DNA from 3 places in the Micromonospora siamensis genome. Region 3 is predicted to be linked to each of the others. Evidence: riboswitches for the same ligand, from Rfam matches in the RefSeq annotation. Region 3 holds a riboswitch; each other region holds the start of a gene.
What was found. Region 3 has a riboswitch for cyclic di-AMP ahead of GA0074704_RS23935 (coiled-coil domain-containing protein). Riboswitches for the same ligand answer to the same signal wherever they lie in the genome.
Positions count from the first base shown of each region.

Region 1: it holds a riboswitch for cyclic di-AMP, as region 3 does, so the genes downstream of both, GA0074704_RS05735 (coiled-coil domain-containing protein) here and GA0074704_RS23935 (coiled-coil domain-containing protein) in region 3, are expected to answer to the same signal.
Region 2: it holds a riboswitch for cyclic di-AMP, as region 3 does, so the genes downstream of both, GA0074704_RS12940 (C39 family peptidase) here and GA0074704_RS23935 (coiled-coil domain-containing protein) in region 3, are expected to answer to the same signal.

Region 1 is NZ_LT607751.1:1,219,451-1,223,779, forward strand. Features, by position in the region: gene GA0074704_RS05730 (carbonic anhydrase) at 1-149, shown strand, start outside; gene GA0074704_RS05735 (coiled-coil domain-containing protein) at 218-1,237, opposite strand; cyclic di-AMP (ydaO/yuaA leader) riboswitch at 1,242-1,372, opposite strand; gene GA0074704_RS05740 (YibE/F family protein) at 1,539-2,885, opposite strand; gene GA0074704_RS05745 (multicopper oxidase family protein) at 3,032-4,329, opposite strand, start outside.
Region 2 is NZ_LT607751.1:2,797,596-2,801,924, reverse strand. Features, by position in the region: gene GA0074704_RS12950 (hypothetical protein) at 1-386, opposite strand, end outside; gene GA0074704_RS12945 (alpha/beta fold hydrolase) at 418-1,152, opposite strand; gene GA0074704_RS12940 (C39 family peptidase) at 1,259-2,143, opposite strand; cyclic di-AMP (ydaO/yuaA leader) riboswitch at 2,375-2,513, opposite strand; gene GA0074704_RS12935 (hypothetical protein) at 2,803-3,582, opposite strand; gene GA0074704_RS12930 (hypothetical protein) at 3,733-4,245, opposite strand.
Region 3 is NZ_LT607751.1:5,270,978-5,275,306, reverse strand. Features, by position in the region: gene GA0074704_RS23950 (STAS domain-containing protein) at 105-467, shown strand; gene GA0074704_RS23945 (hypothetical protein) at 557-1,021, shown strand; gene GA0074704_RS23940 (hypothetical protein) at 1,032-1,514, opposite strand; gene GA0074704_RS23935 (coiled-coil domain-containing protein) at 1,597-2,706, opposite strand; cyclic di-AMP (ydaO/yuaA leader) riboswitch at 2,711-2,842, opposite strand; gene GA0074704_RS23930 (cation diffusion facilitator family transporter) at 2,996-3,910, opposite strand; gene GA0074704_RS23925 (HelD family protein) at 4,016-4,329, opposite strand, start outside.

The DNA of each region.
Region 1 (4,329 bases), 2.2 Mb from region 3:
CCGAGGCGGTGGCAGCCGGCCGGTGCGCGGTGGTCGGCATGTCGTACCGGCTGAGCGCCGGTGAGGCGCGCACGGTGGCCGAGGTGGGGACCGGCGGGACGGCCGCGGTGCCCGCCCAGGCCGGCCCGGTCGGCCAGCCGACGGGCTGACACCGGCCCGGGAACGACGCGGGCCGCCCCGCGAAGGCGGGACGGCCCGGTGGTACGCGGCACGCGCGCTACAACAGCGAGACGTGCACGTGGTCGGTGTGGTTGGACGGGCCGCTGTACGACTTCCAGCCGGTGGCCGGGAACCAGATCTGCCGGTTCCAGATCACGTAGTAGATGCCGAGCCGGTCCGCGTTGCGCAGCAGGAACGCGGCGAGGTTGTTGCCGTACGTGCGGGTGTCGTCGTTGTGCCACGGACTGAACCCGCTGTTCTGCAACGACCAGTCGCAGGCCCGGCCCTTCGGATGCTCCCACGGCCCACCGGGGCGGTAGCAGCCGACGAAGCGGTCGAAGCCGGCCCGCTTGACCTCCTTGTACATGTGCAGCGTCCGCGGCGTGATGCAGCCCGAGGTGGTCGGGTCGTTCTCGCTGCACGACTCGCGGCGCCACTCCCCGTCGGAGCTGCGGCCGGGGGCGATCCGGGCGACCGGTGAGGTCTCGGAGACCAGGCCACCGGTGAAGCCCTCGCCGCCGACCAGCTCCAGCGACTTCTCCGCCTCGCTGCGGCGCTTGGCGATGATGTTCGTCTGCCGTTGCTGCTCGCGGACCTCGGCGTCGAGGCTGAGCTTGGCCTCCTCGGCCTTGCGCTTGGCCTCGGTCACCTCGGCGAGCTTCTGCTCGTTGACCATGTTGATCTCGTCGAGGACGGCGGCCCGCTTGACGAACGAGTCGGGGGTGTTGCTCTCCAGCAGGACGGCGACCGCGCCGATCCGGCCGGTCCGGTAGGAGGCCGCGGCGATCTGGCCGACCTGCGGGGTGAGCCGGTCCAGCTCGTTCTGTGCCCGACGGACCTCGAGGGCGAGCGCGAGCTGCCGCTTCTTGGACTTGGCCAGCTTGGCCTTGGCCTGGAAGTAGCCCCGGTTGGTCTGCTCCAGCACGTCGTTGAGCAGCGGTGGGTCGTCGTCCTCCTCGTGCCCGGAGGGCTTCGGGTTGGACGGTGCGGCCGTCGCCGGCAGCGGACCGGTGACGATGCTGAGTGCGGTGAGCACGGCCACCACCGGTGTCAGCCAGCGGCGCAGGGGTGCCGTCACAGTGTTCCCTTCCCTCGACCGCCGACCGGGTTAGCTGACGGATTCGGGACGGAAGTTGCCCCGGCCGCTCGCGCGGCTTCACCCCAGAAACCTGGTTCCCCGGCTCGCCGTACGGCGATTGGGCGGTGGCACCGCAGGCGCCGCAGCGCGCCTTCGGCGGTGACCGGCAGCGAGGTTACCCGAGAGCCGGGCATGCGAGCTACGTCCGGAACCCGACCAAAACCGTTATTTCGCAGTAGCCATCGGTAACCAGTGACACGTTTATCAACGGTGGTGGCGTGATCGGTCACGCTGTGCAGTGTCACCATGCGTCGTCCGTACTCCTCTCCGGATCGGGCCACCGGGCGGGGGCCGGGGCGGTGGGGGTGCGCGGCGCGCTCAGCGCCTCCAGCGCGACCGCCCGGTCGGCGGCCGGCCGGCGGGACCCGGCAGCGGCGGCCGGTGCGGGGTCCACCGGGTCGTCGGTGTCCCGGCCGGCGGTGGTCACCAGGGCGGCCAGGCCGGTGGTGAGCGGCACCGCCGCGATCAGCCCCAGCGTCGCCACCGCGCTGCGGACGATCTCCTGGGCCATGAACTCGCTGGTCAGGATCTGGCCGACCGGGCGGGAGTCGGCGACCAGCAGGAGCAGCAACGGCAGCGAGGCGCCCGCGTACGCCAGCACGATGGTGTTGACGGTGGAGGCGATGTGCGCCCGGCCGACCCGGGTGGCCGCCCGGTAGAGCTGGCGGCGGGACAGCCCGGGGTTGGCGTGCGCCAGCTCGGTGACGGTCGCCGCCTGGGTGACGGTCACGTCGTCGAGCACGCCGAGCGAGCCGATCACGATGCCGGCCAGCAGCAGGCCGTGCAGGTCGACGTCCTGCTGGAACATCGACAGCGTGGTGGCGTCCTCGCTGCCGTACCCGGTCAGGTGGGTGGCGGCGGTGGCCAGCGTCCCGAGTACGCCGGTGAGCACCAGGCTGCCCAGGGTGCCCAGCACCGCCACCGAGGTCTGCGCGGTGACCCCGTGGGTGAGGTACAGCACCACGAACATGATCAGGGCGGAGCCGGTGACGGCGACCAGCAGCGGCGAGCGGCCAGCGCTGATCCCGGGCAGCACGAAGCCGAGCAGGACGGCGAAGCTCGCGGCCAGGCCGCCGAGCGCGGCCAGCCCGCGCCACCGGCCGAACGCGACGATGGCGGCGGCGAAGACCACCACCAGCCAGACCAGCGGCGCTCCGCGCTGGTGCTCGGCGATCTGGTAGCTGCTCTCCGACGGGTCCGCCGGATCGGCGAGCTTCACCAGGACGATCTCGTCGCCCGCGGCCACCTCCGGGGCGCCCGGCCCGGCCGGCAGCGGGGTCTCGACCTCACGGCCGGCGTCCGGGCCCTGCTCCACGCGTACGGTGACCGTGCCGCACGGTCCGTCCCGCCCGGTCGGGCCGCCCTCCGGGGTCTCCGGTGCCGGAGGGCACTCCTGCGAGACCACCCGGACCGCCGTGCCGTGGTGGCGGGGCACGTCGGAGCCGGGGTCGCGGTCCGGGGTGCTCCGGGGCCAGAGCGCCACCGCGGCGACCACGGTGAGGACGAAGAGCGGCACCACGGTCGCGACGAGGATCCGCCGCACCCGGGGTGGCGCGGGCGGAGCGGGGTGACCGTGGTCGGCGCCCATGGCGGATTCTCCTGACGTTCTCCGAACGGGATACGGCTGAGCGCGTCGGCCGGTTCACCGCGCCTCGGCGCAGCGGCGGGGAGTCGGGCGCGCAACGGCGCGGCATCGCCCGGAATGGTAGCCAGGCCGGCCGGGCACCGTCCGGGTCAGCTCTCGACGACCCGGACGGTGCCCATCATGCCGCCGTCCTCGTGGTCGAGGGTGTGGCAGTGGTAGACGCTGCGCCCGGGCAGGTCGGTGAAGGCGATCCGCAGCCGTACCCAGCCGCCCGCCGGCACGGTCACCACGTCCTGCCGGACCGCGACCGGCGGTGCGCCGGTGCTGTCGGCCATGACCTGGAACGGGCGGGTGTGCAGGTGGAACGGGTGGTCCTGGCCGGTCCCGTTCAGCACCGTCCACTCCTCGACGCTGCCCAGCGGCACGACCTGGTCGTCGCGGTCCGGGTCGAACCCGCGGCCGTCCACGGTCCAACGCATCCCGCCCGGACCCATCGCGCTGCCGAGGGTGAGCCGCCGTCGTCGGGTCACCGGGCCGGGCAGCGGGGGTGCCGGGTCGGGTCGGACCGGCGCCGCCGGCGGCTCGGTGGGCGGGCCGGTCACCGCCACGGTGGCCAGGGTGACCGGGCCGTCGCCGGCCGCGCCCATGCCCATGCCCATGCCCATCCCCATGCCGCCGTTCGCGCGGAGGCCGGCCGCCGAAAGCAGCGGGTACCGGCCGGCCGTGCCGGTGCGTAGCCACAGGTCGGCGCGGTTGCCCGGGGCCAGCACCAGGGGCTGGTCGGCGGCGGTGGCGGGCAGGTACCAGCCGTCGAACGCCAGCCGGTCGACCGCCGGGCCGGCCAGGTCCAGCCGGAGCACCCGACCCGCGCAGGCGTTCACGATCCGCCAGCGTTCCACCGCGCCGGTCCGGACGTCGATCACCGGCTGGTGCTCGCCGTTGACCAGCACCAGTTCGCCCAGGCGCCCGGTGGACGCGGCCATCGGGTCGGGGGCGCGGACCCGGCCGGACCCGTCGAGGCTGGTGTCGGTGACCACCAGCAGCCGTTCGGCCACCGCCGCGGCCGGTTCGTCCTCGACGACGAGCGCGCCGACCAGGCCGGCGAAGACCTGGTCTGCCACGGAGCCGTGGTGGTGCGGGTGGTACCAGAACGTGCCGGCCGGGTGGTCCGCCGGGATCCGGAACGCGTAGTCGGCGGTGTCGCCGGGCGGTACCGACCGGAACGGGTCGTCGCCGTCGCCGAGCGGGGAGACGTGCAGGCCGTGGGTGTGCAGGCTGGTCGCCATCGGCAGCCGGTTCTCCAGGCGTACCCGGAGCAGGTCGCCGGGGCGGACCCGCAGCGTCGGGCCGGGCGACCGGCCGTTCCAGCCCCAGGCCCGGGTGTCCCGCCCGGCCAGGCGTACCCCGGCGGCGGCCACCAGGCGTACGTCGAGGCGGCCGTCCCGGC
Region 2 (4,329 bases), 2.5 Mb from region 3:
GTGGTGAAGAACGGGTTGTCCAGGTGGGTGGTGGCATGGGCGTCGAACGCCAGCATCCACTCGTTGAAGCTCTGGTCGCCGGGTCGGGTGCCGAGGAAGACCCCGCTCGGGTCGGCCCAGCCGCGCCAGGTCACCCCGACGGCCGCGGCGAGGTAGGCCAGCGCCGCGAACAGCACGGACCGCCACCCGGCCCGCCGGGCGGGCCGACCCGCGTCCGGCGTGGCCTCCCGCTCGGCCTTCCCGCCGGCAGCGTCCGCCGCGACCGCCCCGCCCGCGTCGGTCACCGCGCGGGGCTCGGTGGACCTGGCCGCCCCGTCGGGCGGCCCGGCGTCGGCGCGGGTGGTGTCGGCGTCGGTCGGGGCGAGGCTGGACTGGCGTTCCGTCACCCGTGGGATCTTACGGCCGCCACCGGCCTGTTCAGCGGTACGCCTCGACCAGCGCCAGCACCGCCGCCGGGTCCTGCACGTGGGCGTTGTGGCCGAGCCCGGGCAGGGTCACCACCGGTACCCCCAGCGCGCCGAGCTGATCGTCGGTCACCATCGGGTCGTCCTCGCCCCGGGCCAGCAGGACCGGGGCGTCGGTGCCGGCCAGCAGGGCGGGCAGGTCGGGCGCGCCGACGGCGAAGGCGCCCGGGTCCATGGCGATCCGCCACCGCCCGTCCTCGCTGCGCAGGCCCGCGTCGACGACCGGATGGTCCGGGGCGAACAGCCCGGTCAGACCGGCCACCCGCAGGTAGCGCCGGGCCGCCTCGTCCCGGGTGGCGAACCAGGTGACCGGTCGCTGGGCCAGCTCGCCGGCCCTGGCCAGTTCGGCCGGCGACCAGACTGCCTTGATGCCGAGCCCGACCACGGCGGCGACGGGCAACCCGGCCGTCCGGGCGGCCAGTGCCAGGCCCACCACCCCGCCCAGGGAGTGCCCGAGGACGACCAGCCGGTCCCGGCCGTCGAGTCCGCCGGCCACCCGGTCGGCGAGCCCGTGGAAGGAGTACCGGGACAGCCCGGGTGACCAGCCGTGGCCGGCGAGGTCCGGCGCCAGCCACCGGCCGGGCCAGTCGCGTTCCAGCAGGGGCGCCCACGGCAGCCACACCTCGCCGGTGGCGCCCATCCCGTGCAGGAGCAGCAGCAGGGGCCGGCCATCCGCCTCATCGACCATGGTGCGCAGTCTGCCACCGGTCGGACACGCCGCGCGAGGCCCGCCGTACGCGAACCGGACGCCGGCCCCCGTGGGGAGCCGGCGTCCGGTCGGTTCGTCGCGTGCGTCAGGCGGAGTAGCCGCGGGTGGCGATCCAGTTCGCCAGGTCGGCGGCGCTGATCCAGTACGCCGGCAGCGACGGGTCGGCCGAGTCGGCGATCCGTAGGGTCCGGCCGTTGTCCTGGTAGCCGACCACCGCGATGTAGTGGCCGCCCGGGAAGGAGTGCCAGCCGCCCTGGGTGTCGGTGGCGTCCCCGGCGATGTTGGCCACGACGCCGCGGCCGCTGCTGACCGCCTCGACCACGTCGGCGCTGAGCCGCTCGATCTGCGCCGACGACGGGCTGCCGGCGAACATCGTCGTCCGGTACGGGGAGCCCTTCACCATCTGGTTGAGCACCCGGGTGGTGTCCTCGGCGGAGTTGGTGCCCATCTCGGTGGTGCCGAGCGGGCCGGCGAGACCGTCCTGGGTCGTCTCGACGCCGCTGGCGCTCAGGGCGTTGCGCACGGCGGCCGGGCCGCAGTTGTAGTAGGTCGTCTGGGCCTCGTAGGTGTAGTCGAGCACCTTGGACGCCGGCGGCTTCTTAGCCGCGGGCTTCTCGGCGACGACCTTCTTCGCCACGGCCTTCTTCGCCACGGCCTGCTTGGTCGCCGCCGGCTTGGGGGCGCTGGTGGTGAGGTCCGGGTCCGGGGTGGCGGTCGCCGACGGCGACGCCGACGGGCTGACCGGCGCGGCGGCCGCGACGCGGGCCTGGTCACGGCTGGCGGCCTCGTCGAGGCGGGGGGCGACCTCGGCCACCGCCGCGGTCTCCTGCCGGGCCGGCGCCTGCGCGGGGCCGGCGATCAGCACACCGGTGGTGGACGCCGCCACGAGCGTCGCCGCCGCGGCGACCACGACCTGGTAGGGACGTTCGGTGGCGAGGCGCCGCAGCTGTCGCTTGAGGTGGTGCTTCACGTCTTTCCTCCACGGTACGGGGGGGGAGAGCGGCGCACCCCACCGAGGCGCGGAGGACTCACGCGCGGAAGGGGACGTCGGCCGGGGGCGGGCCGCTCGCGGGGATGGCGCCCGGTCAGCCGGGCGGAAGGTGGAACGCGGCGCTCAGCTCGCGCGCCCGGCGAGGGCGAGCGACGGCACCGCGGCACCGTGAAGGCGGAACAACCAAGGGGTGGGTTCGGGCACGGGTGGAGCTCCTTCCGCGACCGCCTACCGGGTTAGCTGACGGATTCGGGCGGGAAGAGCGCCCTACCGCGGGCCGTGGCCCTGCGGATTCACCCCGACGTACCTGGGTCCCCGGTTCGTGAACACGATTCGGCGGGTCCGTGCGGCGTCGCCACCTGCGATCGAGAACCGCTCCGGACCGCGCCGACACTACTGGTCGGTCATTGGCCTGCCAAGCCCTTGCCAGCTGCGGAAACACCGCCTGCACCGACGACGGTTTCCGCATTCGCGCACTGACCGCACTCAATGGGGACGGCGGTTCCACCCGGGCCGGAAAGGCGGGAACGGGACGGTCGGTGACCGAATTTCCCCAGTCGATCTCCGGGCTGCCCCCAAGCGTTCCCGATGACCGTTTCCGGTGAGAGGTGACCGGCGTCACCCAAATAAGCCGGGGCTCAACCGACCCGGGCGGGGCGCCACCGGGTCGCCGTGGTCGACGCGGTCGCCGGGGCGGAAGCCGGCGCCGGGACCGCGCGCTGCCGCGGCGCCGGCGCCACCCGGAGCCGCTGAGCCGCCGCGTACGCCTCGGCCGAGAGGGCACGGGCCGACTCGGCGGACAACTCGGCCGCCCGCCACGCCGAGCGCTCCCGCTCGGCGGCCACCCGGTAGCCGGCCAGCCGCCCGTCCCGGACCGCCCGGGCCAGGGCGACCTCCTGCTCCGCCGGGTGCCGGCGGGGGTCCCACCCGTCCCGGTGGCCGAAGACGTCACTGAGCTGGCGGGCCGTCAACTCACCGCGCCAGTGCGCCGCCATCGCCGCCTGGTGCAGCCAGCGCTCGCGCAGCGCGTACTCGGCCGGGGTGCGCGGGGTACGCGGGGCCGGCATCGCGTCGGCGCCGGTGAACCGGCGGGCGACCGTCTCCGCCTCGTCGTACGCCTGCCAGGCCCGGTCGACCTCCTCCTGGGCGGCCAGCCACTCCGAGCGCCGGCGGCGGGCGGTCTGGGCCGCGCCGGTCGCCGCCACGGCGACCTCGTCGGCGTACCGGCGCAGGTCGGCCGCCGCCGCGGCGGCGAGGGCGGCGGCCGAGCCGGGGGCGGGTTCATCGTCGGGCGTCCGGTCCCGGTCGGGGCGGGCGACCAGCACGGCCAGTACGGACAGGGAGAGCACGAGCAGCGCCGACCAGATGGCGACGGCCTGCGGGACCTCGATCAGGAACTGCTGGAGGACAATGTTCATGACGGCACCTCGCAGGGAGCGGACGCGGTGGAGCGGGGTAACCGCAGTCGCCGGTCGGGTGGGCGCCGTCGCGGGCGCCACATCCGCCGGCCGGCGGAGTGCGGTGATCAGGTCGAGGAAGCGGTGGCGGGCGCGTGGCCCGCGGATCCGTCAGGCCACGGGCGGGGCGCGCGGGCCGGTGGCTGCCACCGGCCGCCCGGCCGGCACGGATCGGGACCCGGCCTCGGTCGTGGGACCGGCCGGCGCCGACCCGACCGGGGAGCCGTCGGTGACGGGCGGGAGGTAAGCGGGGGTGACGTCGCCGCGCGGCGCATCGGAGCCGGTGGCGACCTCCCGCAGCGCGGCCCCGGGACGGTCGGTGGTGGCCAGCCCCGCCGAGGTCGCCCGCACGGGCATCACCCCTAGCGGGCCGGATGCCGGCGGGAGCCCGGCGGCAGTCGCCCCGAGCGGGCCGGATGCCGGCCACAGCCGCGCGGGGGTCGCCGTGAGCGGGGTGGATGCCGGGTCGGCCGGACCGGGGCCGAGCGCAGCCGACGGGCCGGACCCGGTGGACAGCGGCACGGCACCGGTGGAGAAGACCACGGCCAGGGCCAGGCTGGTGAGCAGCCGCCACGCCCAGCGCGCCACCCACCACAGCGGACCGGTGAGCGCGACGGGAAGCACGGGCCCACGCTACCGCCGACCACCCCCGCCCCGCACGGCGGCCGGGCGTGTCGTGGCCGGCGCGCCGGGCCGCACCGACCAGGA
Region 3 (4,329 bases):
TTGCTCATCCCCGGGGGGTGGCGACCGAGGCCGTCGGAGGAATACTCTCGGTCGCGGCCCGCGTACTGATGAGGCGCCCTGAGAGGGCGGGTGGAGGTGCTCGCGTGAGCCTGTCGATCGTGAAGTCGGTTCTGTCGGGTGGTGTCGTCGAGATCGCCCCGCGTGGTGAGATCGACGTCGACACCGCGTACGAGGTGCGCGAGGCGATCGCCGAGGTGCTCGCCAAGGGGCGCCCCACCCGGATCGAGCTGAACATGCGGCTCGTCACCTTCCTTGACTCCGTCGGCATCAGCGCGATGGTCGCCGGCTTCCAGACCGCCGGGGTGAGCGGGGTGAAGCTGGCCGTCACCCAGCCCAGCCGGTTCGTGCACCGGCAGCTCTGGGTCACCGGGCTGCTCGGTCTCTTCGGCGCCCCCGAGCCGTACTTCGCCGAGAGCGCGCGACCCGAGGTGCTGCCCGGGGCCTGAGTTCCCGCACCCGGGCAGGGCCGGTCGGCCGTTGCCAGGATGCCGGTGGGTGGGCGAGGATCGGGCCACCTACCAGTGGGGGAGACGCGGTGCTCACGCGGGACACGTTCGGCTACACCGTGCAGGCGCGGTGCACGGTGGCGGACGCGCTGGCGTTGCTGAGCGACCTGACCCGGCAGGGGGAGCTGCATCCCCTGATCGTCCGGGTCCGCCGGCTGCCGCCCCGCCCCGGCGCCCGGGCCAGCTACGCGATCACCGATCGGCTGGCGGTCGGGCCGCTGCACTTCCCGGTCACCTACCAGGCCGACGTCCTGGTCGCCACCGAGGACGAGATCGTCACGGTGGCCCGGCAACAGCCGGCGACGACGGTACGCAACCACACCCGGTTGCGCCCGGAGCCCGACGGGCTGCTCCGGATCGACGTCGAGATCACCCTCTCCGCGCCGGCGCCGCTGTTCGCGTACGCCTTCCGCCAGGCCCGGTCGGCGCACCTGGCGCTGGCCACCCGGCTCGGCGCGGCGCTGGAGGAGGACGCCGCCCCGGCCACCGGCTGACCCGCGACGGTCAGCTCCGTCGCCGGGCCGCCGGTCGCCGCCGGCCCCACGGCTTGTAGGTCGAGACGGCCGTGGCGACCAGCAGCAGGCTGGTGGAGATCGCCGGCGGGACGATCAGGTCGGCCCGATCATGGCCGTCGAGGTGCGGCGCCGCCGCGCCGACCGCCCGCAGTCGCGGGGTGAGCAGCAGCAGGACCAGCCCCAGCATGACCGTGGTGAGCACCAGCTTGACCAGCACCCACCGCCAGCGCAGCAGCCCCCACGGGGTGAGCACGGCACTGGCCACGCCGACCAGCCAGACCAGCACGCTCAGCGGGGCGAAGAGGTAGGTGACCAGGAGTCCGGCCGCCGGATAGACCACTGTGGGCTCGGCGCCGCGCCAGCCGGCGAGGCCGAGGGTGAGCAGCACCAGGTCCGCGCCGAGCCAACCCAGCGAGGTGACCAGGTGCAGGGTGAGCAGGGCCTTGCGCCCGGCGGGGGAGAGTCGGCTCATGCTTCCCGATGCTCGCCGCCCGGGCCCGCCACGTCGTGGCCCGGGCGGCGACATCCGGCGTACGTCCCGGAGCGTAGACCGGTCAGTAGACCGACAGGTGCACGTGGTTGGTGTGGTCGCTGGACGGGTCCCCACCGGCCCCGCTGTACGACTTCCACCCGCTGCTGGGCAGCCAGATCTGCCGGTACCAGATCACGTAGAGCACGGCGAGCCGGTCGGCGTTGCGGATGAAGTAGGCGGCCAGGTTGTCGCCGTACGTCTTGTCCCCGCCGGTGGCGTCGCCGCCGAAGCCGCCCTTCTCGGCGGCGAAGTCGCAGGCCCGACCCTTGGGGTGCTCGCCGGATCCGCTGGGGCGGTGGCAGGAGACGTACCGGGTGAAGCCGGCGGCCTTGGCCTGCTCCAGGGCGTGCAGGGTGCGCGGGGTGATGCAGCCGCTGGCCGGGGTGGGGTCGTCGATGCTGCAGGACTCGGGCGGCCACGAGCCGTCGGAGTTGCGGGGGGCCGGATCGGCGTTGGCGGAGGAGGTGCCGCCGGTGCCGTCGCCGCCGCCGGAGGAGCTGCTGCGCCGCGCGGCGGCGGCCTCCCGCTTGGCCTCGGCCGCGGCGACCTCCAGGGCCTCCTCGGCCTGCTGCTTGCGCTTGGCCATCACCAGCACCTGCTTGCGCTGCTCGACGATCTCGCCGTCCAGGGCGACCTTGGTGCGGTTGGCCCGGTCCCGGGTGTCGAGCAGTCCGCGCAGCGCCCGGTCCTCGTTGGCGGCCACCTGGTCGAGCGTGGCGGCGCGTTCCATGAACGCGTCGGGGCTGCCGCTGTTGAGCAGCACCGCGGCCGTGCCGAGCCGGCCGGTCCGGTACGCCACCCCGGCGATCTCGCCGACCTTGGCGTCGCGGACGCCCAGCTCGCCCTCGATGGTCTTGAGCTGGGTCGCGAGGTCCTTCTGCCGTTTGGTGGAGCGGGCCAGCGCGGTCCGGGCGTCGATCCAGCCCTTGCTGGCGGCGTCGAGTTGTTCGCGCAGCTTCTCGGTGCCGCCCTCGTCGTCGCCGTTGGGCGCCTTGGCGGCGGCGAGCGGGCCGACGGCGGGCGCGGCGAGGGCGGGGGTGACCGGGCCGACGCCGGTGCCGAGGGCGAGCGTCGTCACCATCAGGGCCGCCACCCGGGCGGCGGTACGTCGTACGGGGCCCACTACTGGCATGCACATGTCCTTCCGTCAGCCGCCGACCGGGTTAGCTGACGGGTTCGGGACGGAAGATCCCTACCGCTGACGCGGATGCACCCCACGGACGTGGTTCCCCGGCTCGCCATGGCGGGCGATTAGGCGGCGGCCGCCGCAGGCGCCGGAGGGCGCCGCCCGGCGGTGGCCGTGGCCGAGCCTACCGGCGCGGCGACGGCCGCATGCGGCGCGGCTCCCCGCAACGCGCGGGGCAAGAGTTGCAAATGGGGCATAAGACCACGATAGCCGGAAAGAATTAAGCCTGTGCTAATCACCACTCGATCGACCCGCAGGCGCCGGCTGACGCTCCGGGTTCGACCTGCAACGTCGCGTGGTCGATCCGGAAGTCCTCGTGCAGCGCCACCCGGGCGGCCCGCAGCACCGTACCCACCTCCGCGCCGGGCACCATGGTCAGGTGCGCCGAGGCGACGTCCATGCCGGAGGTGAGCGTCCAGACGTGCAGGTCGTGCACCTCGGCGACACCGGGCACCGCGGTCAGCCGGTCGTGCACGGCGGTCACCTGGAGGTGGTCCGGGGCGGCCTGGACCAGGATCCGCACGGCGGCCCGCCCCAGCCGCCAGGTGCGGGGCAGGATGAACACGCCGATCGCGATCGCCACCACCGGGTCGGCCCACCACCAGCCGGTCAGCGCGATCAGCAGCGCCGCGGCGATCACGCCGAGCGAGCCGAGCAGGTCCCCGAGCACCTCCAGGTACGCCCCGCGCAGGTTGATGCTCTCCTGGGCGCCGGGGCGCAGCAGGGCGAAGGCGACCAGGTTGGCGAGCAGGCCGGCCACGGCCACCGCGAGCATCGGCGCGGCCAGCACCTGCGGTGGGTCACCGAAGCGGCGGACCGCCTCGACCAGGACGTAGAGCGCGACCCCGAAGAGCAGCACGGCGTTGGCCAGCGCGGCCAGCACCTCCAGCCGGTAGAGGCCGAAGGTGCGCTGCGGATCGTCGGTGGCCCGCCGGGTCGCGGTGATCGCGGCCAGGGCCATGCCGATGCCGAGGACGTCGGTGAACATGTGCCCGGCGTCGGAGAGCAGGGCCAGCGAGCCGGTCGCGAAGGCCGCCACCGCCTCCACCAGCATCAGCGCGGTGAGCAGGCCGAAGGCGGCCCAGAGCCGGCCGCGGTGGCGCTGCGCGGCGTTGCTGACCGCGCCCTGGTGGTCATGACCTGCGCCCACGCCCACACCCTCCGTCCTAGCCGCGAACCCAGCCCAATCTATGTTCACATTGCAATATGTGCAACTGACGGGTCGGGTGCCCGACCGAGGTGCTCACCCGGCCCGTCAGGACGCGTCGAGCACGGTCAGCCGCTGGGTGGCCCGGGACAGCGCGACGTAGAGCGTGCGTACCCCGGACGGCTCGGCCCGGATCTCGCCCGGCGCGACCAGCACCACCCCGTCGTACTCCATGCCCTTGGACTGGAGGCTGTTCACCACCTGCAACCGCGGGTCGGTGACCCCGGCCAGCCAGCCGGCGACCTCGTCGCGGCGCGGCACCGGCGCGATCACGCCCACCGTCCCCTCCACCTCGCCCAGCAGCGCGGCGACCGCCTCGACGGTCGCCGCCGGCAGCTGCGCCGCCGGCACCGAACGCTGCA